3 regions of the Paenibacillus sp. FSL M7-0802 genome follow, and region 1 is predicted to be linked to each of the others. Evidence: riboswitches for the same ligand, from Rfam matches in the RefSeq annotation. Region 1 holds a riboswitch; each other region holds the start of a gene.
What was found. A riboswitch is a leader RNA that binds a small molecule or an ion and turns the genes downstream of it on or off. The one in region 1 is predicted to bind cobalamin.
Positions count from the first base shown of each region.

Region 2: another riboswitch for cobalamin. It lies ahead of cobJ (precorrin-3B C(17)-methyltransferase); the one in region 1 lies ahead of MHB54_RS13930 (ABC transporter substrate-binding protein).
Region 3: another riboswitch for cobalamin. It lies ahead of metE (5-methyltetrahydropteroyltriglutamate--homocysteine S-methyltransferase); the one in region 1 lies ahead of MHB54_RS13930 (ABC transporter substrate-binding protein).

Region 1 covers NZ_JBBOSD010000001.1:2,983,889-2,991,342, forward strand. Annotated here, with positions in the region: gene MHB54_RS13920 (xanthine phosphoribosyltransferase) at 1-219, shown strand, start outside; gene MHB54_RS13925 (nucleobase:cation symporter-2 family protein) at 213-1,520, shown strand; cobalamin riboswitch at 2,211-2,414, shown strand; gene MHB54_RS13930 (ABC transporter substrate-binding protein) at 2,632-4,212, shown strand; gene nikB (nickel ABC transporter permease) at 4,228-5,157, shown strand; gene nikC (nickel transporter permease) at 5,172-5,987, shown strand; gene MHB54_RS13945 (ATP-binding cassette domain-containing protein) at 5,987-6,904, shown strand; gene MHB54_RS13950 (ABC transporter ATP-binding protein) at 6,901-7,454, shown strand, end outside.
Region 2 covers NZ_JBBOSD010000001.1:3,227,559-3,235,012, forward strand. Annotated here, with positions in the region: gene MHB54_RS15005 (GerAB/ArcD/ProY family transporter) at 1-754, shown strand, start outside; gene MHB54_RS15010 (uroporphyrinogen-III synthase) at 856-1,707, shown strand; gene MHB54_RS15015 (LOG family protein) at 1,914-2,468, shown strand; cobalamin riboswitch at 2,526-2,711, shown strand; gene cobJ (precorrin-3B C(17)-methyltransferase) at 3,023-4,819, shown strand; gene MHB54_RS15025 (sirohydrochlorin chelatase) at 4,912-5,997, shown strand; gene cobK (precorrin-6A reductase) at 5,994-6,773, shown strand; gene MHB54_RS15035 (precorrin-8X methylmutase) at 7,153-7,454, shown strand, end outside.
Region 3 covers NZ_JBBOSD010000001.1:3,198,941-3,206,394, forward strand. Annotated here, with positions in the region: gene MHB54_RS14880 (DUF6985 domain-containing protein) at 1-471, shown strand, start outside; gene metE (5-methyltetrahydropteroyltriglutamate--homocysteine S-methyltransferase) at 559-2,877, opposite strand; cobalamin riboswitch at 3,038-3,233, opposite strand; gene nrdG (anaerobic ribonucleoside-triphosphate reductase activating protein) at 3,410-3,907, opposite strand; gene MHB54_RS14895 (anaerobic ribonucleoside triphosphate reductase) at 3,904-5,853, opposite strand; gene MHB54_RS14900 (AbrB/MazE/SpoVT family DNA-binding domain-containing protein) at 6,145-6,615, opposite strand; gene MHB54_RS14905 (glycoside hydrolase family 3 protein) at 6,850-7,454, shown strand, end outside.

The sequences.
Region 1 (7,454 bases):
GTTGGACTTACGGATATTGTGAAGGAAGCAGGAGCGGAGCTGGCCGGGGTTGGCTGTGTGATTGAGAAGAGCTTCCAGGAAGGTCGTGGACTGTTGGAGCAGAGAGGCATTGCCGTACGTTCTCTTGCGCGTATCGCTTCCATGGCACCAGGCGAGGTTCATTTTATAGAGGAAGCTGGCGTGGTGATTCCTCCCGTTAAGGAGAATGTGGGATGTTAAGTAAACAAAAGTTATTCGCGCTGGGCTTCCAGCATGTCATGGCGATGTACGCTGGAGCAATTGCTGTACCTCTAATTGTAGGGGGAGCATTGCACCTGACGCCAGCCCAGATGGCTTATTTGGTGGCTGCCGATCTGTTCACTTGCGGGATTGCTACGTTATTACAGATTATGGGCACACGCTTTTTCGGTAGTAGACTGCCTGTCATTTTAGGCTGTACGTTTACGGCAGTAGGGCCCATCATCGCGATTGCTTCGACCTCAAATTTAGCGACAGCGTATGGTGCCATTATTTTGTCTGGTATATTTGTGGTGTTAGCAGCACCGTTGTATGGCAAGCTGCTACGCTTTTTCCCGACGGTGGTTACAGGTTCGGTCGTTACGATTATCGGTCTATCCCTTATTCCGGTGGCGATGAACAATGTAGCAGGGGGTCAGGGCAGTTCGGACTTTGGACAGCCACGTAATTTACTGTTGGCCTTAGTCACACTACTGGTTATTCTGCTTGTGAATCGGTTGGCAAAAGGCTTTTTGCGCTCGATTTCCGTGCTTATTGGGTTGTTCGTGGGCACAGTGGTTGCTTATGGAATGGGAATGGTGCATTTTGCTCCCGTGGCGGAGGCTTCATGGGTGAGTGTTGCACAGCCGTTTTATTTTGGTAAGCCTGAGTTTAGCATTATGGCAGTTTGTACGATGATTATCGTCAATATTGTCAGTATGGTTGAGTCTACAGGCGTTTATTTGGCAGTAGGCAAAGCAATTGATCAGAAGGTGGAGCAGAAGCAGATCGTCAATGGTCTGCGTTCCGAAGGACTTGCGATTATGCTTGGGGGTATTTTTAACGCGTTTCCTTATACAGCTTTCTCGCAAAATGTTGGTCTGATTTCACTCACACGCGTCAAATCGCGGAACGTTATTTTTGCTGCGGGCGGTATCATGGTTGTTCTTGGTTTGCTTCCTAAGCTGGCTGCCTTAACGACAGTGATTCCTAACGCTGTGCTGGGCGGGGCGATGATCGTCATGTTCGGCTCGGTCGCTGCATCAGGCATGTCTATTTTGTCAGAAGTGGATCTACGGAAAGAAAGCAATCTGCTGATCGCAGCATGCAGCATTGCCGTGGGCCTAGGCTCTGCCGTTCTGCCGCAAATGTTCGACCAGCTGCCGAGCTTTGCTAAAATGCTGTTGCAAAATGGCATCGTTTCGGGTTCGATTACAGCGATTGTCTTGAACATCGTTTTGACAAGAAAACAGGGCGAATCGGTCAAAAGCGTGACGGTTCAGGAGGTTCCACAGAAGGTTTGATGATTAGGAATAAATAAACCCTTGCCGTCTGGGGACATATAGATATTGACCCTGTCCGACTGTGCAGTGGCGCTAAAGTTAACTCTTAAGTTGATTTATTTACTAGAGGAATTTGCTAGAGTAGTGGGCGAGGCCGTGGTATAATTTACCTTATGGATTTTGAATAGTGGTGGATGTTTTCGGACCACGGTGTAGCTTCCCGAAAGGGGGTGAAGCCGATGGTCAACCTTGTGTCGTGCTACGATGTGTTGCGTTGGATGGTTACTTTACTAAGCCTGGTGTTTAGTATTCGTAAACTTTATCGCTGGCTACGTCGGAAATTTCGGAACAAGCGAAAACCCACCGCGTAATTAGGTTAGGCGCCTAACGGTGGGTTTCGTTTGCATTAACATTTAGTTGTGCAGCGCGCCGTGGTGGTGATCCACAGCCTTTCAAGTCCTAAGAGTCTTTGCCGTTGGCGCGGCGAAGACTCTTTTTAGTATACGGACACGATGATTATCTATATACCTAATTTTAGCACGTTCATTTCGTGCACGCAATGAATAGACATCACCTTCATTCTCGCTACATCGTTCAAATTTAAATTATTGTGCAGCATTTATTGACAAGCCTGTGACAACAAAATAAGATCGTAATGGAAAGAAATAAAGGAAGAAAACAGGTGTGAGCCGGACGACTCTATGTACGAGGTTTTGTTGAGACCATGTAGATGGTTGTTGAGCGTGTTCACTTAAAAGGGAAGTTCGGTAGATTCCGACACGGACCCGCCACTGTATACAGGCATCAGCAGGATACTGCTGGAGCTTTCAGAACAGCCACTGGAACTGTGAAGAACCGGGAAGGCCTGAAAGATGCGCCTGGAGTCAGGAGACCTGCCTGTTTTGACATCACTGTCAGACCCACGGGATGCTGGGGAGGTGGTTAGGCGTGCTGCATACGGAATGTCTGAAACCGATCTGATCCCTTCTATGTTTTTGGAGTTGGCTTCGAGGTGAGTTTTGACATTTTATAATGAAAGCATTTCTGACTGCTGATCAAGTGGTCCGGAATGCTTTTTTCGCGTTTTGCGTTAGGTTTATATGATTTTACAAGATAGAGGGGGATTCTTTGAATGATTAGCAATCGTAGCAGGCGTTCATGGTTGATATGTACAGGGGTGATGCTATTTCTGGCAGTTATGGCTCTTTCGGGATGTACCAGCAATAAGACGTCGGATAGCTCCGGCAAGGGTGAAAACGCGTCAGCACAACAAACAGCGACAGGTAAAAAGCTGATAATGGCGTATACATGGAAACCGTCAGGCGTTGACCCGCACGGAGATAATAGCTGGGATGTGATGCGATCCGGTGCAGGTGAGACACTGGTACGTTTGAATGAAAAGCTGGAGCCTGTGGCTTGGCTGGCAAAGGAGTGGAAGCAGGATAGTCCTACAGTTTGGACGTTCAGCTTGCAGGATAAAGTCACTTTTCATGATGGAAAGAGTATGGATGCAGCAGGTGTAAAAGCGTCTTTGCTGCGCTCTATCGAGAAAAGCCATCTGGCGAAGGATTTACTGAATGTGAAGTCCATTGATGTAAGCGGCCCGCTGGCTTTGAAAATCACGACAAACCAGCCGAACGCGGCGCTGGTGTCCAATCTAGCTGATCCATCGACGATTGTACTGGATGTGGCATCGATGAAAGATGAGCAGAGCTACCCAGCGATGACAGGCGCCTTTAAAATCAAAGCGTTCAACAAAGACCAATCGTTGGTCGTAGAGCGTTATGACGGATATTGGGGCGAGAAGGCACGACTGGCTGAAGCGACGATGAAGTTCATTACGGATGGGAATTCGCGCCTGATGGCGCTGCAATCCGGCGAGGTGGACGTGGCGACGGATATTCCGGTTGATAACGCAGAGGTACTGAAAAAGAACGACAAGCTACAAGTGCTGTCGGCTCCCTCCTTGCGCACCCATATGATCGTGTACAATATGGAATCGCCAGTATTCAAGGATGCGGCGAACCGTAAGGTGGTGGACAGCCTGATTCCACGCGCATCGATTGTGAGCGCCGTCATGAGGGGCTTCGGTACGGAAGCAAGCAGTCCGTTCCCGAGCATTCTTCCCTTCGGTAAAGTTGAGCGTAAAGCGCTGAACGGAACGGCAGAGCAGCTGTTGACGAAGGATGGGTGGCAGAAAGACGCCCAAGGGACATGGACTAAGCAAGGCAAGCCGTTCGAGGTTACACTGCTGACTTTCCCTCAGCGTCCAGAGCTCTCCGTTATGGCTGAGGTCATCCAAAGCCAATTGCTGAAAGAGGGAATCCAGGTCAAGATTCGCAAGGTGGAAAATATCGACGAGGCGTTGACCAAAAACGATTGGGATTTTGCAATGTACAGCATGCTTACTGCTCATACAGGAGAGCCGCAATATTTTATGGACATGTTTTATTCTTCGAAAAGCGAAGCCAATGTAAGCCGGTATAGTTCCAAACCGCTAGAGAGTATTCTTAACAGCTTGAAGCTGGCGAAGGATACAGCGCAGCGTAATGCTGTGACACTACAAGCGCTGGATATCATCAATGCGGATTTGCCACAGTCGTTCATTGTGCATCCTGATAATGTGTTTGGTGTGAAAAAAGGGGTGGAGGGTTTTACACCCCATCCGATCGAGTATTACTACATTACAGCGCAATCTGATATTACGGAATAACGAGCTGCGTATCCTATGATTCGTTTTATACTGGAACGTGTGGCGCAGCTGCTCATCATTGTATTCGTTGTATCCACGCTGACTTTTGTACTGATGCGGCTCGCTCCTGGTGACCCTGCTACTATTTTGCTCACCGCGCATAATGTCCCTGCCTCTGAGGAGGCGTTGACGACGCTACGGCAGGAACTGGGCTTAAACGAGCCGCTTCATATTCAATATGTGAACTGGCTGCGAGATGTGTTCACGGGGCATTGGGGCACCTCGTATGTATCCAAGGAATCCGTGCTAGCCGAACTATGGAACAGACTGCCTGCTACTGTGGAGCTAGCTGCTGCGGGCTTTGCCGTCATGACGGTGCTTACGCTGGGGCTGGGACTGGCTGCCTCGCTAAAAATCAGCGGCCCACTGGATCGTCTGGGCAGGCTGTTTGCCCTGCTGGGATCGTCGATTCCCTCTTTTTGGCTTGGTTTTCTGTTGATCTATCTATTCTCCGTTCGCTTGGGCTGGCTCCCATCCATGGGAAGGGAGGACTGGACACATCTAGTGCTCCCAGCGCTGACTCTTGGCGCAGGTTTGGGAGCGGTGCAAGCCCGTGTACTGCGCGCTCAAATGCTGGAGCTGGGTGACCGGAATTTTGTGAAAGCAGCGAAGGCTCGAGGCTTTTCACGTATGCATATCCTGTTTTTTGAGATATTTAAGCATGCGGTTCTGCCTATGATTACACTGCTAGGTACAAATCTATCATTTATGCTGGCAGGTAATGTCATCGTCGAGACCATTTTTTCATGGCCGGGGTTAGGTAAGTATTTTATAGATGCGATTACCCAGCGAGATTATCCGGTGATTCAGGGGTATGTTATTTTTGCCGTATTTTTAATAGTAGGTGTTCAGTGTTTGGTGGATTTGGTCCAGACGGCGATAGATCCGAGGCTACGTTTGCGTTAAGGGGGAAGCTGAAAATGAAAAAGATACGGCTTTCCTTTCAAGGGAGCTTGCTGGCAGGAGGCGTACTTTTTGGTCTGATCGTGCTGCTTGGGTTATTGGCTCCATGGGTCGCTCCTCATGATCCTCTTCAAGTGGATCTTTTGAACCGTCTGGCACCACCCAGTCGGAAATATCCTTTCGGTACGGATCATCTGGGTCGGGATGTGCTGTCACGGCTAATTTACGGGATACGGACGAGCGTGCTAATCGCATGTGCAATTACTGTAGCTACGCTGTGCTTTAGTCTGCCTATAGGGTTGCTCATTGGTTATGTGCGTGGACGTGTAGATCAGCTGATCATGCGGGGAATCGATGGCGTATTGGCTTTTCCTGATATTATTTTAACGGTGGCAATTGTGGGCATTTTGGGCCCGGGTTTTGTTAACATGACCCTTGCGATTATTGCGGTACGGTGGGCGGGCTATGTCCGGTATATCCGTAGTCTGGTTCAAAAAGCCTGTCAGGAGGACTACGTTCGGTATGCCCGTTTATCCGGCAATTCACACGTACGTATACTGAGACGTTATGTATTGCCACAAACGTTGCCGCAGTTGTTGGTTTATGCGGTATGGGATATCGGACGCGTGGTGCTGATGATCGCGGGGCTATCCTTTCTTGGACTGGGTGTACAGCCGCCCAAGCCAGAGTGGGGCGTGATGCTGCATGATGCAACCTCATATTTTCAGGTGGCTCCGCATGTCATGATTTTCCCGGGCTTGGCGATTATGCTATTCGTACTTGCCTGCCAGCTTTTGGGCGACCGCTTTTCGGAAAAGGGGGCGGCCAAATAGTGGGAGATCAAATAGCCCTTGGGGGCAAGGATACGATAGAACAAGTGGCAGGGCGAAAACCGTTGTTACACGTGGAACATTTGGAAATCTGCCGCACAGGCGTAGGAGCAAGCGGAAGTGGGAGCAAACCACTGCTGCGGGATGTGAGCTTTTCCATATATTCAGGGGAGATTGTGGCCCTGACCGGACCGAGCGGATGCGGCAAGAGTCTGACCGCACACGCAATCGCAGGCATGCTGGAGCCAGGTATCGGTGTTACGCAAGGGCGTATCTACTATAACGGGGAAGACATTCTCCCGTTCCAGGAACGGCGCTGGCAAAGGCTGCGCCGAGAGGATATTGCCCTGCTCATTCAACAATCGCTGAGCGGGTTGAATCCGATCCGGACTGTCCGCGCCCAGCTGATGGATACGCTTAGACTGTACGGGCGGCGTTGGATGCCGCACGACCAGATGGAGCCGGGGCACGCTGATGCAGCCCCATCCCACACTGCACCGAAGCAAGTCCACCCACTGGGCGTGCTGTCACGGATGCGGCAGATGCTGAGTCGTGCCACGGAGATAGCCAGAGGAGGCGCTACTCCAGTGCGGGAGGCCTATTTGCGCTCTCTGCTCCGCAAGGTTGGGTTTGCAGATCCTGAGCATATTTTGTCGTCATATCCTTTTGAACTAAGCGGAGGCATGTGTCAAAGGGTGCTGCTGGCTGCAATGTTAAGCTCAGGTCCGAGCCTCTTTATTGCCGACGAGCCTACTACGGCGTTGGATGTTATCAACCGCGACAAGGTTTTGGCATTGTTGCAACAATTGAGAGAAGACTTTGATCTCACCATATTGTTGATTTCACATGATCGCCAAGGTATGAGCCGCATAGCAGATCGAGTGTTGGAGATGAGCCCGGAAGGAAGGATGCACCAGTGATGCTGGAATTGAAGAATGTGACCAAAGCATACCCTGTCCGCAAACGGAGAAAAGGCTGGTTCAGCACGCAAGATAGCGAGCGGGCCGTGAAGAAGGTGAGTCTGGAGTTACGACAGGGTGAATGTCTTGGACTGGTGGGGGAAAGTGGAAGTGGCAAAAGCACGCTGGCACAATGTATTCTAGGGTTGGAGTCGTTGACCTCAGGGGAGATTTGGCTGGATCATCAGCCTATACACTTCGAAAAGATGAAGGACGTTCAGCTGTACAAGCGAATCCAGTTGGTTGCACAGGATTCGTCCTCCTCATTGCATCCTCATATGACCATTCGAGATATTTTAATGGAGCCGATCCACAACTATTTTCCTGAGCGAAAAGCGCAGGCGCTGGATATTTGTCTGTCCCTATTGGAATCGGTAGGATTGGAGGCTGACAGTCTGGAAAAATACCCAGCACAGCTGAGTGGCGGGCAAAAACAGCGGGTATGTATTGCCCGAGCGTTGGCGGTGGAGCCGGATATTATCTTGTTCGATGAATCGATCGCCAATCTGGA
Region 2 (7,454 bases), 240 kb from region 1:
AAGCACCATCGTGAATATGACCGAGATTTTTGTACCTTTGTTGATTCTGACGCTGCTGACCATGCCGCTTTTTTTCGGGCGTAATATGGATTTTTCGGTATTGAGACCCTATTTACATCCGGAAGTAGATGGAGTGATCAAGGGCAGTTGGCGCATGCTGGGATATATGGCCGATATCATGATGGTTCCCTTTGTGATTTCTGGGAAGAGCTATAATGGGCGTAGTGCGTGGTATGGGCATTTGCTCGGAACCGCATTTCTGACCATGCTGATGTTGCTGTCGGAGTTGGTTATTGGTGTTCCTATCTTGTCCCGGCTATTTTATCCATCCTATGAACTAGTGCGTCAATTGCAGCTAACGGACTTTCTGGATCGGTTCGACTTGTTCGTGGCCGCACTGACCGTACCGACCTTTCTTACGAAGATTGGGGTTGACCTGTACGTTACCAGTTTGGCAGTAAAGCGTATGTTTGCCCATGCATGGGGAAGTCTGATGGTTTGGCCCGTAGGTTTGTTGGGTTACGTCTGTTCGTTTATGCTGTTCTCCAACATCGTGCAAATTTATGATTTCAGCCGGGAGTGGACCGCGGTGATGATCATTTTTTTTGTTATCATGCCCTTGTTGCTATGGATGTTGCTCCGACCCAAATCTAAAGGGAGAGGCGGAGATGATAAGGCATCTAACGGAGAGCGGGATAGCAGTAGTCAGAAAGAAAGCCAGCATGGAGGCAGAACAGGACACGACCACTTATAAGATTACTGTATTTATCGGAAAAGTAATTCTTATTTGTCTTTTACCCCTCTGATTGTATACTTGGTAGAAAGAAATACGACTTCTACAAGGGAGGCAACAGAATGGCACAACGCATGGCAGGTAAGAGAGTCGCTCTTGCTGGTCCCCGTAAAGCAGAAGAAATGGCGCTGCTAGTTGTGAAGATGGGGGGTGAGCCAGTACAGCGCCCGGCCCAGGGCACCGTTTTTTTGGATGATATCGAGCTGCGCAACGCTGTTGTATCGTGGGTGAAGCACCCTCCGGACTGGTACATCTTCACGACAGGTATGGGGCTGGATGCCCTGTTTGATATGGCAGAGGATATGGGCGTGGCCGAACAGATCATGGAGTTGCTGCAATCTTCCAACATTGCAGCGCGGGGCTACAAGACGGTCAATGGACTCAAAAAGCGTGGCTTTACGCCAGCAGTACGAGACGAGGACGGAAGTTTGATCGGATTGACAGGAGCTTTCGCCCCATACGATCTGAAGGGGAAGGAAGTACTGTTGCAACTGCATGGCGATCCAGCTCCACGGTTGGTAAAGTGGCTGGACGAGCAGGAGGCAGTGACCCGCCAGGTACTTCCTTATAAGCATATCCCACCTGAGGAAGCAAAATTGCAGGCGTTACTGGAGGATGTTATCCATCGTAATGTTGATGCTGTTACGTTTACAAGTGGTCCGCAAATCCGATTTTTGGCCCAATATGCCAGAGAGCAAAATCGAATCGAGGAGTTACTGGAAGCTTTTCGTGAGGATGTGATTGCTGTATCCGTAGGGAAGGTGACTGCACAGTCCATTGTGGAAGAAGGGATTGACCGAGTCGTGTTTCCAACCGAAGAGCGCATGGGCGCGATGATGGTGGAGCTGGGTAAATATTTTGAACATAACGATTCGGTGCATGGCTGTGGTCTGAAGATCGTGAATGGTCATTGAAATGAGATAGAAATTATAAATGCAGTATGCTAAAAAATGAACTTATATTTTGGGATACAGAGTAAAATAAAGATAAGGGCCTACGAGGTCTTTATCTTTTTTTGTTGGACATGCATCGACAAAGATTTTTGTTATAGCGAAAATGTTTATCTAATATAATGAATAAGTTTCGATGCATGATACTTAGGACAGGAGCTGAGACGTTAATGAATTCTATTTGCGTATTTGCCGGGTCCAGACCTGGACATTCATCGGTATATGTTGAGGCTGCAGGCAAGCTGGGGGAAGCCATGGCTCGTCATCATATCCGTCTGATCTATGGTGGCTCTAGCAGGGGGCTGATGGGAGAGGTGGCGGATGGAATGCTGGCGGGTGACGGTCAGGTCACTGGCATTATGCCCACCCTATTATTTGATGCAGAGATCATTCATCGGGGAGTTACCGAATTTATTGAGGTAGCAAGCATGCATGAGCGTAAAGCGGCAATGAGCGAGATGGCCGATGCGTTTATCGCTCTTCCGGGTGGCTTGGGAACCTTCGAGGAGCTATTCGAGGTATTGTGCTGGGCGCAAATCGGGATTCATCGCAAGCCCATTGGGCTGTTGAATGTGAATGGATATTTTGACCCGTTAGTAGAAATGGTGCGTCATAGCGTGCAAGAAGGGTTTACCGGGGCCGAGCACCCAGCGTTATTAAGTATCTCTGCGGACCCGGACGAATTGCTACATATGTTAAAAAATAAAGCAGAGAACTTGAAATAAAGCGTTTTTCGTGCTTGCACAACTGATTGAGGCAAGGTTATGATAAGACCCATAATCAAATAGCGGACAGACAAGGTGCCTTTGCGGTTGAGCAAAGGGTAACAGGGAATCGGGTGCAAATCCCGAGCGGTCCCGCCACTGTAAGGAAGAGGATTTTTTAAAATGGTCACTCGTGAAAAACGGGGAAGACGAAAGAATCCGTTGATGCCAAGCCAGGAGACCTACCTTGATCTGTATGCACCGTTAACCTTCGTGGAGAGGATGGGTGTACGAAATCAGGAAATCAGGCACACGTTGCTTTTTCCATGTTGGCTAGAGGTTTGCGTGGATATGAACGTGCAGCAGCGTTTGAAGCGTAAACAGTCAGATGGAAAACAACGGCAGGCTGGAGGAAGACAAATAGTGTCTTCTTACGCTGTTTGTTCGTCTGATGAGAGATGCGTACATAGAAACCCCATCCGGGCAGGATGGGGTTTTTTTGAGTTACACGATGTGCATAAATCATTGAAATAGATAGCATAGCTGCCCTGAAAAGGATGAATAGGAGGAGCACGATGAGCCCATTAGGAAAATTGCTGGTGATTGGATTTGGACCAGGAGATATGGAACATATCACAAAACGGGCGCTGGATGCGCTGGCCGAAAGTGAGGTCATTATCGGCTACAATACCTACGTTGATTTGATCCGTCCGTTGTTGAACGGACAGGAGATTGTACGCACAGGAATGACAGAGGAAGTGAGCCGTGCACAGGAGGCGGTTCGCCAAGCAGAGATGGGCAAGAAGGTAGCTGTCATTTCCAGTGGAGATGCGGGAGTCTATGGTATGGCAGGGCTGGTGTATGAGGTGCTGATGCAAAAAGGCTGGCGACGCGAGGACGGGGTTGAGGTAGAAGTCGTACCGGGGATCTCGGCTATTCAGTCCTGTGCATCACTGTTGGGGGCGCCAGTTATGCATGATGCGTGCACGATCAGTCTGAGTGATCATCTGACCCCATGGGAAACGATTGTGAAGCGCGTAGAAGCAGCGGCTTCGGCCGATTTTGTGATTGCATTATACAACCCGCGCAGTGGTCGGCGTACCCGCCAGATTGTGGAGACGCAGTCCATTTTGCTGCGTTACCGCGATCCGCAAACTCCAGTCGGGTTGGTGAAAAGTGCTTATCGTGAACGTCAGCAAGTTATTGTAACGACGCTGGAAGATATGCTGAACCATGACATTGGGATGCTGACGACTGTAATCATCGGCAATTCCTCGACGACAGTGTATGACGGCTTGATCGTGACTCCGCGCGGATATCAGCGCAAATACACATTAGATGCGACCGAGCAGGCACTCAAGCCGCACCAGCGTCTCCGCACGGAAGCGGAGCCGTGGTCGCTGGGCGCACAAGAGGATACACCGCAGGCAAGCGCAGCCCCGACTACGCCCGCTGGACCCTCCGCGAGCGGCGCTGCGGTTGCGACGCAGGCACGCCCGCAAGCGATGGCTGCCGTGCAGGCAACGAATGCTGTGCAAACCGGCGCAGCCCCAGCATCGCTGGCGGCAGAGGCACTAAGCCGCCTCGCTGTCGGCGGCAAGCTGCCTGGCGCAGCCAACGCTCGCTGGAGCGGGCAAGCGCCTACCGCCGAGAGTACCGCCGGAACGTCAGCGGTGGCCGGAGCGGGGGCTACGGCTGGAATGGCGACAGGCGGCTTTGGCAAGCCTGCGCTGTTTGAGGTGGGCGTTTCCCCGGGTGTGGGAAACAAGAAGTTCACCGCTCGTCAGATGGCGCTGCTCGCCGAGGTAGCGGGTGATGACGGCGAGCTGGAATACACGCCAGATCATCAGATCGTGCTGCGCGTGCCGTGTGCAGACCCCGAGGAACTGGTCGGACGGCTGCGGGATGAACGATTCATTGTCATGCCGATTGGCGATGTGTTTAAGGTGAAGGCGTGCGACTTCTGCAATATGGAGAAGGATGACGCTGTGCCTGTGGCTGAGCATCTACAGGTTGTACTTGGCGGGTTACAGGCACCCAAGGAAACGAGTATTGCTTTGAACGGATGCGGTATGGCCTGCTATGGAGCGGTGCTGGAGGATATCGGAATCGTCTATCGCAAGGGAGGATACGACCTCTTCCTCGGTGGCAAAAAATTCGGTCGCAATGCTCATGCCGCTCAGCCCGTAGCGGAAGGAATTCCGGGTGATCAGATTACTGATATCGTGGAGAACGTCATTGCTGAATATAAGGAAAAAGGGCATCCGAATGAGCGTTTTCATAAATTTTTTAAACGTGTAGGCGTCGTTGCGGGTTTCCGGCATGAAGATGCACCAGCAACGGTAGAAGTGAATGCGGTTTGTGGTGATTAATGGAATGAAGGCCTGATGAACTGGATACAAGCATATATATAAAATAGGGCGTCATGCAGGTTATCCCTATTAAAGAGGAGGAAAAAACAGCAGTGGATGCAATATTGTTGGTTGGACATGGAAGTCGGGACCCGGAGGGGAACCAGGAGCTGCTGGAATTTGCACAGGCAGTGGCAGACCGGGTACCGGATATGTGCGTGGAAACCTGTTTCTTGGAGTTGGCACGTCCCAGCATTGCTGAAGGGATGCAAACATGTGTGGAGAAAGGGGCGACGCGTGTCGTTCTTATTCCGATTATCTTGTTTGCAGCGGTACATGCCAAAATTGATATTCCGATGGCTATTGACCGGGCAAAAGCAAAATATCCGCAGGTGGAATTTGTATACGGACGCCCGATTGGCGTTCACGAGAAAATCGTCAGCATTCTGCAAAGCCGCTTGAAAGAGGCCCGTCCGGTTGCGATTCCAGCGGGAATGAATAGCGCTGTAGAGGCATTTCCCGAGGTATCCGACGAAGAAACGGCGGTACTTGTGTTAGGACGCGGAAGTAGCGATCCAGATGCGAACAGTGACTTTTTCAAAATCACCCGTATGCTGTGGGAGCAGCTTTCTTATACGTGGGTAGAGAGCAGCTTTATCGGTGTGACGCAGCCTTCTTTTCCCGATGGATTGGAGCGTTGTGTACGATTGGGGGCCAAAAAGATTATTGTGCTTCCCTATTTTCTGTTCACGGGTGTGCTGATTAAGCGCATCGGAGAAATGACCCAGGAATTTGCCGAGGCTCACCCTGCATTACAAGTGGAGATGGGCGGATATTTTGGTTTCCATCCCCAATTGATTGAACTGGTGCTGGAGCGAGCTAAGGAAGGCTTGTTTGGCAAGGTTACGGCCAATTGTGATAACTGCCAGTTCCGTCTGGAGGCGCAGGAGCACCACCATCATCACCACGATCATGACCACGATCACCATCACGATCATGATCACCATCATGAGCATGAGCACGACCATGAACATCATCATCATGCACATGAGCACGATCATCATGATCACCATACACACAGCCACGATCACACTCATGAGCATGTCCATGCTCACAGCCATGATGACCATGATCACCATCACGAGCATTCACATACGCCATCTGTAGTGAACGGAAGCGGGCAGGTGAAGGGCTCATGATATTCATGCTATGCGGAACGAGCGACGCTCGGGAATTGGCGCTGCAAATCCGTGACAATGGCTTCAACGTATTGACCTCGGTCGTAACCGAAAGCGCGGCAGCCAGCTTGTCCGAAGTGGGACTAGACGTACGTACAGGCCGAATGACAGCCGATGAAATGGCTGCAATGATTCGGGAGCAGGGAATACTGGCCGTCGTTGATGCCAGTCATCCTTTTGCAGAAGAAGCACATGCGAATGCGATGACAGCCGCTCGCGTATCCGGAGTTCCTTATATTCGCTACGAGCGAACGGGACTGGTATATGACAATCATCCGTTGCTCCACATCGTGTCTTCCTATGAAGAGGCCGCATTAGAAGCGAAGCAACTCAAAGGCTCTGTAATGCTTACGACAGGCAGTAAGACGCTCGGCACGTTCACCAAGCATTTACTCGGAGACCCTGAGATTCGTCTGGTTGCACGCATGCTGCCGCGCTTGGACAATATGGAGAAATGCAGCGAACTGGGCATGGAGCAAAAGAATATTATTGCCATGCAGGGACCCTTTTCCCGCGAGATGAATGAAGCATTGTACAAGCACTATGGCACGACCGTGATGGTCACCAAGGAAAGCGGACGCACGGGAGCAGTGGATGAAAAGGTTCAATCTGCATTGGAGCTGGGGATTCACGTACTTTTGATTTCCAGGCCGGAAGTGGAATTTGGCACAGTATTTGATCATTTCGACGGAGTCATCGACGCACTGCGTATAGACAAAGAGGAGTCTGTGCTTTAAGACATAAGCCTATGAAGTTGGTCGGTCCAGTCAATCCGATGAATTCAGAACGATTTCTGGCGTGTATTTAAAATATAGTCATCTTAAAATGTGCAGTTTTTGTGTAGAGGTGTTTGTAACTCCTTAACATGAATGTCATTTTCCCTATATAAGACGAACTTGAAAAATGAACATAAAACGGAGTAGTCGGAATGGTGCTGTACAAGCGTAGCGGTCGCTTTTGTCCCCGGATTTCTACGCTGATCATAGGTTTTATTCAAGGAATCCGGGGGCGGTGGCGATGGGAAGCACCATCCGACTGCGTAGTGGAACAATAGGTAACTTTAATGTTCTAAGCTAATTTAATTTTCTGATTTTCCATAAGGGAGTGGTCGATACGATGGATTTTAAAACAGATTTCAAACCGCTAACGGTACAGCCGCAGGAGATTGAAGGCAAAAGCTTCGAGATGATCACAGAAGAACTGGGAGAGCATCCTTTTACAGCAGAGCAATATCCCGTTGTACAGCGTGTCATTCATGCATCTGCTGATTTTGAGCTGGGCCGCAGTATGGTGTTTCATCCAAAAGCGATTGAAGCCGGGGTTGCAGCGATTCGTGCAGGACAGCAGGTAGTGGCGGATGTGCAAATGATTCAAGCGGGGCTGAGCAAGGATCGTATCCGTCAATTTGGTGGGGATGT
Region 3 (7,454 bases), 220 kb from region 1:
GAGATTGTTCTGCGTGGTGTAGTACATCTTAATTTTTGCGGGCAGCCCTCGGAAGTAGAAGTCGAATTTATCGTGGGGGCTGACTCCGAAGAACAGGCACAGACTATAGAAGAACCTACACAGTTGCAAAAAAACACATGGGAGCAGTATATGGAATATTCGTCAGCTATTCATCCTCAAGTGTTGGAGTCCATACACCATCATTATGCTGGCATAGTGGAAAAGTACCGGAATGCTTACAGTATATGGGGAGAGGACCCAGATGAATATGCGCCTTATGTGGAGCGGCCGGAACAATTGCTGGATCGAATACAGCTTGTGTCTATACTGATTTCCGACTCATCGGCAAAGGATGAACTGTATTTGAATTTTAGTTGCTCCTGGGATCAAGAACATGGCTTAGGCGTACATATGAAGCAGATGAAAATGGAGCATATTCAAGGCGTTTATACATTATATGACCTAGAATAAATCCCCCTTCCCGGCTTTTACCAAAAAGGGCCGGAAAGGGGAATAGGATATGGTGAAATGATGGTGCGATTCGATACGATAAAAAGATTAGTTGGATACAGCCAATGCAGCCCGGGCTGCTTGAGCCGCTTGTACCATTAGTCGCAAGGCGGCGATAGATTCCTCCTTGGTGCGGGTTTTCAGACCACAGTCCGGATTAACCCAGAACAAATCTGATGGCAGTACGCGCAGAGCACGCTGGATCATGCTTAGCATTTCAGATACATCGGGGATGCGCGGACTGTGGATATCGTACACGCCCAGACCGATGCCCTTGTCGTATACCTGATCTTCAAAGCTGACAATCAGTTCTCCGTGACTTCGCGAAGTTTCAATAGATATGACGTCGGCATCCATATCGGAGATGGACTGAATCATATGCTGAAATTCGGAATAGCACATGTGCGTATGGATTTGGGTCGCAGGTTCAACGGTGGCCGTGGTCACAAGGAAGGCTTGAACCGCCCAGTCCAGATAGGCTTGCTGTTGTTCTTTTTTCAGTGGAAGCCCTTCACGAATTGCAGGCTCATCGACCTGAATCATGCCGATGCCCGCTTGTTCCAGTGCCTCTACCTCTGCCCGTAATGCCAGAGCCAACTGTAAAGCAACTTGACTACGAGGAATATCGTTACGTTCAAAAGACCAGTTCAAAATGGTCACAGGGCCTGTAAGCATTCCCTTAACAGGCTTGGAAGTTAACGATTGGGCGAATGCCGTTTCTTCCACGGTCATGGGCTGATCGAAGGAAACGTCTCCGTATATAATCGGCGGTTTAACACAGCGGGAGCCGTAGGACTGCACCCATCCGTTTTGCGTAAAAGCAAAGCCGTTCAGCTTTTCGCCAAAAAATTCAACCATATCGGTCCGCTCAAATTCTCCATGAACAAGCACGTCAATGCCAATGTCCTCTTGAATATCAATCCATTCCTTAATTTGCTGTTGGATGAACGCCCGGTATTGCTCGGCTGACCATTCTCCTTTGCGATAGTGCAGGCGGGCCTTGCGGATCTCGGCGGTTTGCGGGAAGCTACCAATGGTCGTCGTAGGCAGTGGAGGCAACTTCAGCTTATTTTGCTGAATCTCACGACGCTCGGCGAAAGGAACGCTGCGTGACAGAGGCTCTTTTGCCAACAGGTCGGCCAGATCGGCAGCTGTCTGTACGCGTGCCGCTGAACTGTTGAAACGGGCTACCGCATCCGCACTTTGCTCAAGCTTGGCGAGTGCGGAAGGATCGTGTTTGCCAAGTGCAGCCGTCAGGACGGCGATTTCCTCCAGCTTTTCATCGGCAAAGGCCAGCGCTTGCACCAGCTCCTTGTCCAGCTTGTGCTCTGCCTCCAGACTGACTGGCACATGCAGCAGACTGCATGATGGCTGTACGATAAGCTGTGCGGCAGTGGTTTGTTCTGCTAACTGACCCAGCAGGGCAGCCACAGCGTTCAGGTCGCTTCGCCATATATTGCGCCCGTCAATAACCCCAGCGCCCAGCGTTTTTCCTTTAGGGAAGCCATGCTGCAATATATGCTGAAGATTTTCGCCATCATCATACACAAAATCAAGACCCAATCCCTGTACCGGAAGTGCGGACAGACGCTCATAATGGTCCAGGCTGCCAAAGTAGGTTTGCAGCATTATATTCAAGGAGGGCGCAGCTTGAGTCAAAGCTTCATAGACTTCCTGAATAATGTCCAAATCCTCTGCCGGGAATGAGGTGGTCAGGACAGGTTCATCGATTTGGACCCACTGAACGCCTTCTGCCGCTAGTTCAGACAGGATACGGGTGTACAGTGGCAGGAAGCTTCGTACGATGGCGGCCAAATCCTTACGATCATAGCCTTTGGATAAGGTAACGAATGAATAGGGGCCGATGAGGACCGGTTTCCCATCAATGCCTAGCTCTTGTTTTGCTTCACGATAAGCCTGTAAGGGTTTATTTTCAGTGAACACCGGGACTGCGTTTGCCAATTCAGGAACGATGTAGTGATAATTGGTATTCATCCATTTGGTCATTTCACTGGCGGTTGCTCCCTTCTGTCCACGAGCGATCCCAAAATACACGGACAGAGGAACCGGACCTGCGGGACGATGGTTGAACCGTTCGGGTACCAGACCGAACATTACAGATGTATCCAGCATGTGATCGTAATAGGAGAAGTCTCCGACAGGAATGCGATCAATCCCCTTGTCACGCTGCTTGCTCAGATGCTCCAACCGTAATCTTTTCATCTCCGTCTGCAGTTCGCTTTCGTTAATGCTGCCGTTCCAGAAGCGTTCCAGTGCTTTCTTCCATTCCCGGTTTTCGCCGATACGCGGATATCCCAGATTACTGCTAATCAAGCCGGACAATTCAGGCCATTCAATAATGGACATGTACTTTTCCTCCTAGTGGGTAGCTGTTTTATTTTTACGTACCAAAAAAGGCATTCTTCCCCCAGAGTTAAAAATAAGTAGGGGAAAGAATGCCTCCGTGATTAAAAAATCAAAAATACGGCGACTGCTCTTAACACCTCCCTATCTTCCGTAGGTACTTGCGATGTTGTTAAAATAGGCAGGTCTCCTGACTTACGGATCATGACTCTCAGCATTCCTTCCCGGTCTGTGGACCAGTGGATATATGAACAGCTGAAAGTTCCCCGTTTACAGTGGCGGGACCGTGCCGGATTTGCACCGGCTTCCCTTTTAAGCCTGATCTGAATAGAACAGACACCTATCTCCAAGCTATGCGGTTAAGGTATGACGAATAATTATGCACTCGTATACTTGTTCACCATCATAAGTGAAACTTACAGGATGCGCAATAGAAACTCCAATGGAAACAGTTAGCTATATGAAAAAAAGACAAGCCTTACCCATGATGGGGACTTGTCTTAGATATATAGCATCTTGCCGGGTAAACTTCGCGTTAAGCCAATGAAACGGTATAGCCTGCCTGAATACTGGCTTTTACATCTACCAGACGCTGGTTGCGACTGCCCCGGAAGGGAAGGGTCAGGTCCTTTTGCTGTTCTACAAAACGACCATCCACAATCACATCGCACAAAAGCGCTAGCTCCTGTCGCTCCTGATCTGTGAGTAAATCTTCATAGACAAAGCCAGTATAAGCCCACACGGTTCGGTCGGGACAGGCCTCGCGGAAGTCACGCACAAATTGCGAGCATTCTGCTGCTGAGAAAAACGGATCTCCCCCGCAGAGAGTCAGTCCGTCCAACAACGGATTATCCATGATGTCACGAATGACTTCCTGTTGTCGTTGGGGTGTAAATGGCTCACCTGCACGGAAGCTCCACGACGCTGGATTAAAGCATCCGGGACAGGCATGACGGCAACCGCTAATAAACACGACAGTGCGCAGGCCGTATCCTTCGTTCAGAGATTCCGGAATGTAGCCACACAAATTCACTTATGTTTCACCCGGTCTCGAACTTCTGCCTGTTTTGCAGCATTAAAGCGAACGGTATAATCTCCTGTCAGATATCCGGTTACCCGACGTAAGCGCTGAAAGTGTGTATGCTCCTCATCTGTGCCGCATTGGGGGCAGCTTGTCCCGATAATCCCTTCATAACCACATTCCGTACAACGATCCACCGGGTGGTTGATAGAGAAATAGCCGATGTTCTGATGCAGCGCGTACTGAACAATTTTAAGAAACGCATCCGGGTTATTCCGCGCGTTACCATCCAGCTCGATGTATGAAATCGCACCAGCGTTGCAGAGGTTATGGAACGGAGCTTCCAAGCTGATTTTACGAGCAGCCGGGAGCGTATAATACACGGGAATATGAAAAGAATTCGTGTAATATTCTCGATCATTTACCTCAGGGATAATCCCGAAATCACGTTGATCCAGCAATGTGAACTTGCCCGACAGACCTTCGGCAGGCGTAGCGAACAATGTAATATTTAAATTGTGATATTCACTCATTCGATCGCAATACACGCGCATGGAAGTGATGATTCGCTGTGCCTCGCGGTATACGAAATCATCCTCCCCGTGGTGTTTCCCGTATAGTGCCTTCATGCACTCAGCCAGCCCGATGAACCCGATCGAAAGCGTACCGTGCTTTAGTACGCTTCCCACCTTATCATCTGGCGCCAGTTGTTCTCCACCTTCCCATACCCCTTCGCGCATCATAAAGTCCGAGGCTTTGGCCGGTTGGCTGGTCTGGATTTGATAGCGATGGATTAGGCCATCCACCGCAATGCGCATAACTTCTTCCAGTCTCGCATCAAAGCGATCACGGTCAGGTGTCAGGCGTTTGCCTGTGCAAATACCATACTCAATGCCAAGCCGCACCAGATTAATGGTATTGAAGGAGAGATTTCCCTTGCCACTCTGCCGGTTTCTACCGAAACGGTCAGAAATGGTGCGGGTACGGCAACCCATTGTCGCTATAATGGTATCCGGGTCATCAGCACGGTAAAAAGGCAAGTTGAAGGTGGCATCCACATTCACAAAATTGGGATACATCCGTCTGCTAGAGCATTCTACTGCCCGTAAGAACAAATCATAATTGATGTCGCCTTCTGCCTGGTTGATTCCCTCTTTGCATTGGAAAATATGCTGCGGAAAAATAGGAGTTTCCCCGCTGCCCAAGCCGCGAATAGTGGCCTCCAGCAGCGATTGAGTAACAAGCCGTCCTTCAGCAGACGTGCACATTCCGTAATTCAGTGAAGTGAATGGAATCTGTCCACCCGCCCGACTGCTCATGGTGTTCAGGTTATGAATGAGCGATTCAGCAGCCTGCCGGGTTTCCGTTTCCGTTTCTTCGCGTGCGAATGCGTATGAACGAGGGCAGACTTCTTGCAAATGGGGATTGGCCATATGTAGTTCGTCGTCAGACAGATGGGATTCTATCTCTTCCTCGAACAACCGAAGTCCCTTGCGCAGATGCTTGCGGAAGGACCGGGCAACGTATGGGGCAAGGTCCCAATCTATTTTATTGGCGGAGACACCTCCGAATTGGCTATTTTGCTGAGATTGGAAAATAATGGCGACCAGTGCCATAGCGGACATAATCGTTTGCGGTGTGCGCACAGAGCCGTTGCCTGTATTGAAGCCGTCTCGCAGTAAACGACCAAACGGGATAAAGATACAATTTGTAGTTCCGAGCGCATATTGGTCCAAATCGTGAACATATACATATCCGTGGTCAATCGCGTTCGTCAGTTCAGGCGGAAGTACCCGCAGGCGCGCATACCATTTGGCATACTCGGACCCAAGCTTGCTCATTTTGCCGCTGAACGATTCTCCATTCAAATTCGCATTCTCCCGCAGCATGTCCAGATCTTGTGCCCCAATGACCCGCTCGCCGATGTCGTATAATTGATGTTCCTCCAGCACCTTCATCGTAAAACCCTCCATATAGTAAAATATATATATTTTTCACAAAAACAACATATTGATGATATCTTGTGTTAACCAATTGTTTCGATCTATATATTGTATATACGTAAACATTGAGAGTATGTGACTATTGTCACATTGATAGGAGTGGGCGGTATAAAAAAGCCAGATACAGAGTAAGGGACACATCCACGGATATGTATCTTACTCTATATCTGGCCATCGTAGTTGCGATGAAAATGATAGGCTTGCGAGTACATAGTATATGATCTTGGGATATTGTTTTGGGAAGGTTTAGAGTAGCTTTTTCAACTGGGACACCCGGCCTTGGGAAATATCTAGCATTTCGGCATATACTTTTTGTGGCAGATTCGGGTGTTCCTGAATCAGCTTGCGTAGCTTTTTTACCATTTCACCTTGCTGCACTCTAGATTGCTTGGGTTGCCAGGTTGTATTGGTTCGGGTCGGCTTAGAATCTTCTTGAGCCTGGATAGCATCGGTGCTTGTGGCATGCACATTTTCATCGGTCTTTAATACCTGGATGCACTCTGCGCAAATAAAGCTGTCGCGAAAATAAGTTAAATGATCCACTGCGCCGCAAAATTTGCAGGAGACACCGGTGTATTTTCTTAGTACAAACCCTTCTTCATCTACGAAAAATTCAAGTGAATCACCGATATTGATATCCATTGTAGTGCGCATTTCCTTAGGGAGTACAATCCGCCCCAATTGATCCAGAGGCCTTGTCATTCCGGTATTTTTCATTAGCGCTTCCTCCTTCAGTGATATATCCTGATTATACCAAAAAATATTATTTTTAGCTTTGTATATTGAAGGTAAAATACAACTTTTTTTGTCTTTATGCTGCGGTCTCTCTTTCAAACAGTATAGGATGTTTTCGGTATTGTTGCCGGGGTACTCCTTTTTAGCTATGATATATTAAAACGCTTTCATAAAAGTGCTTTTTATCATCTTAATTAAGCTAAGGAGATGACGGATATGAGTCATGAAACAACGGGTATCGAATATTTATTTCAAGATCCGAAGATTCATCTGGATGAGCGTGTACGGGATCTCGTTTCGCGACTAACCTTGGAGGAAAAGGTTGAATCCATGTTGCAATACCAGCCGGCCATTGACCGATTGGGAGTCGCAGCTTACAAGCACGGTACGGAAGCGGCACACGGGATAGCGTGGTTAGGTGAGGCGACTTCATTTCCTCAGCCTGTAGGATTGGCATGTACTTGGGATACGGAATTAATGCGCCAAATCGGCTCTGTTATCGCAGATGAGGCACGTGTTTACTATCGTCGTGATCCCAAATTAAACGGTCTGACCCTGTGGGCACCTACGGTGGATATGGAGCGTGACCCGAGATGGGGGCGCAATGAGGAAGCTTACGGCGAAGATCCGTATTTGACGGGAGAGTTGTCAAAGGAGTTAGTCAAGGGGATACAGGGGGATCATCCGGTATATTTGAAAGCGGTTGCCACTTTAAAACATTTTCTGGGTAACAACAATGAAGTGGATCGGGGAAGTGGCTCCTCCAGTATAGACCCACGAAACCTGCGAGAATATTACCTAAGAGCTTTTGAAAAGCCTTT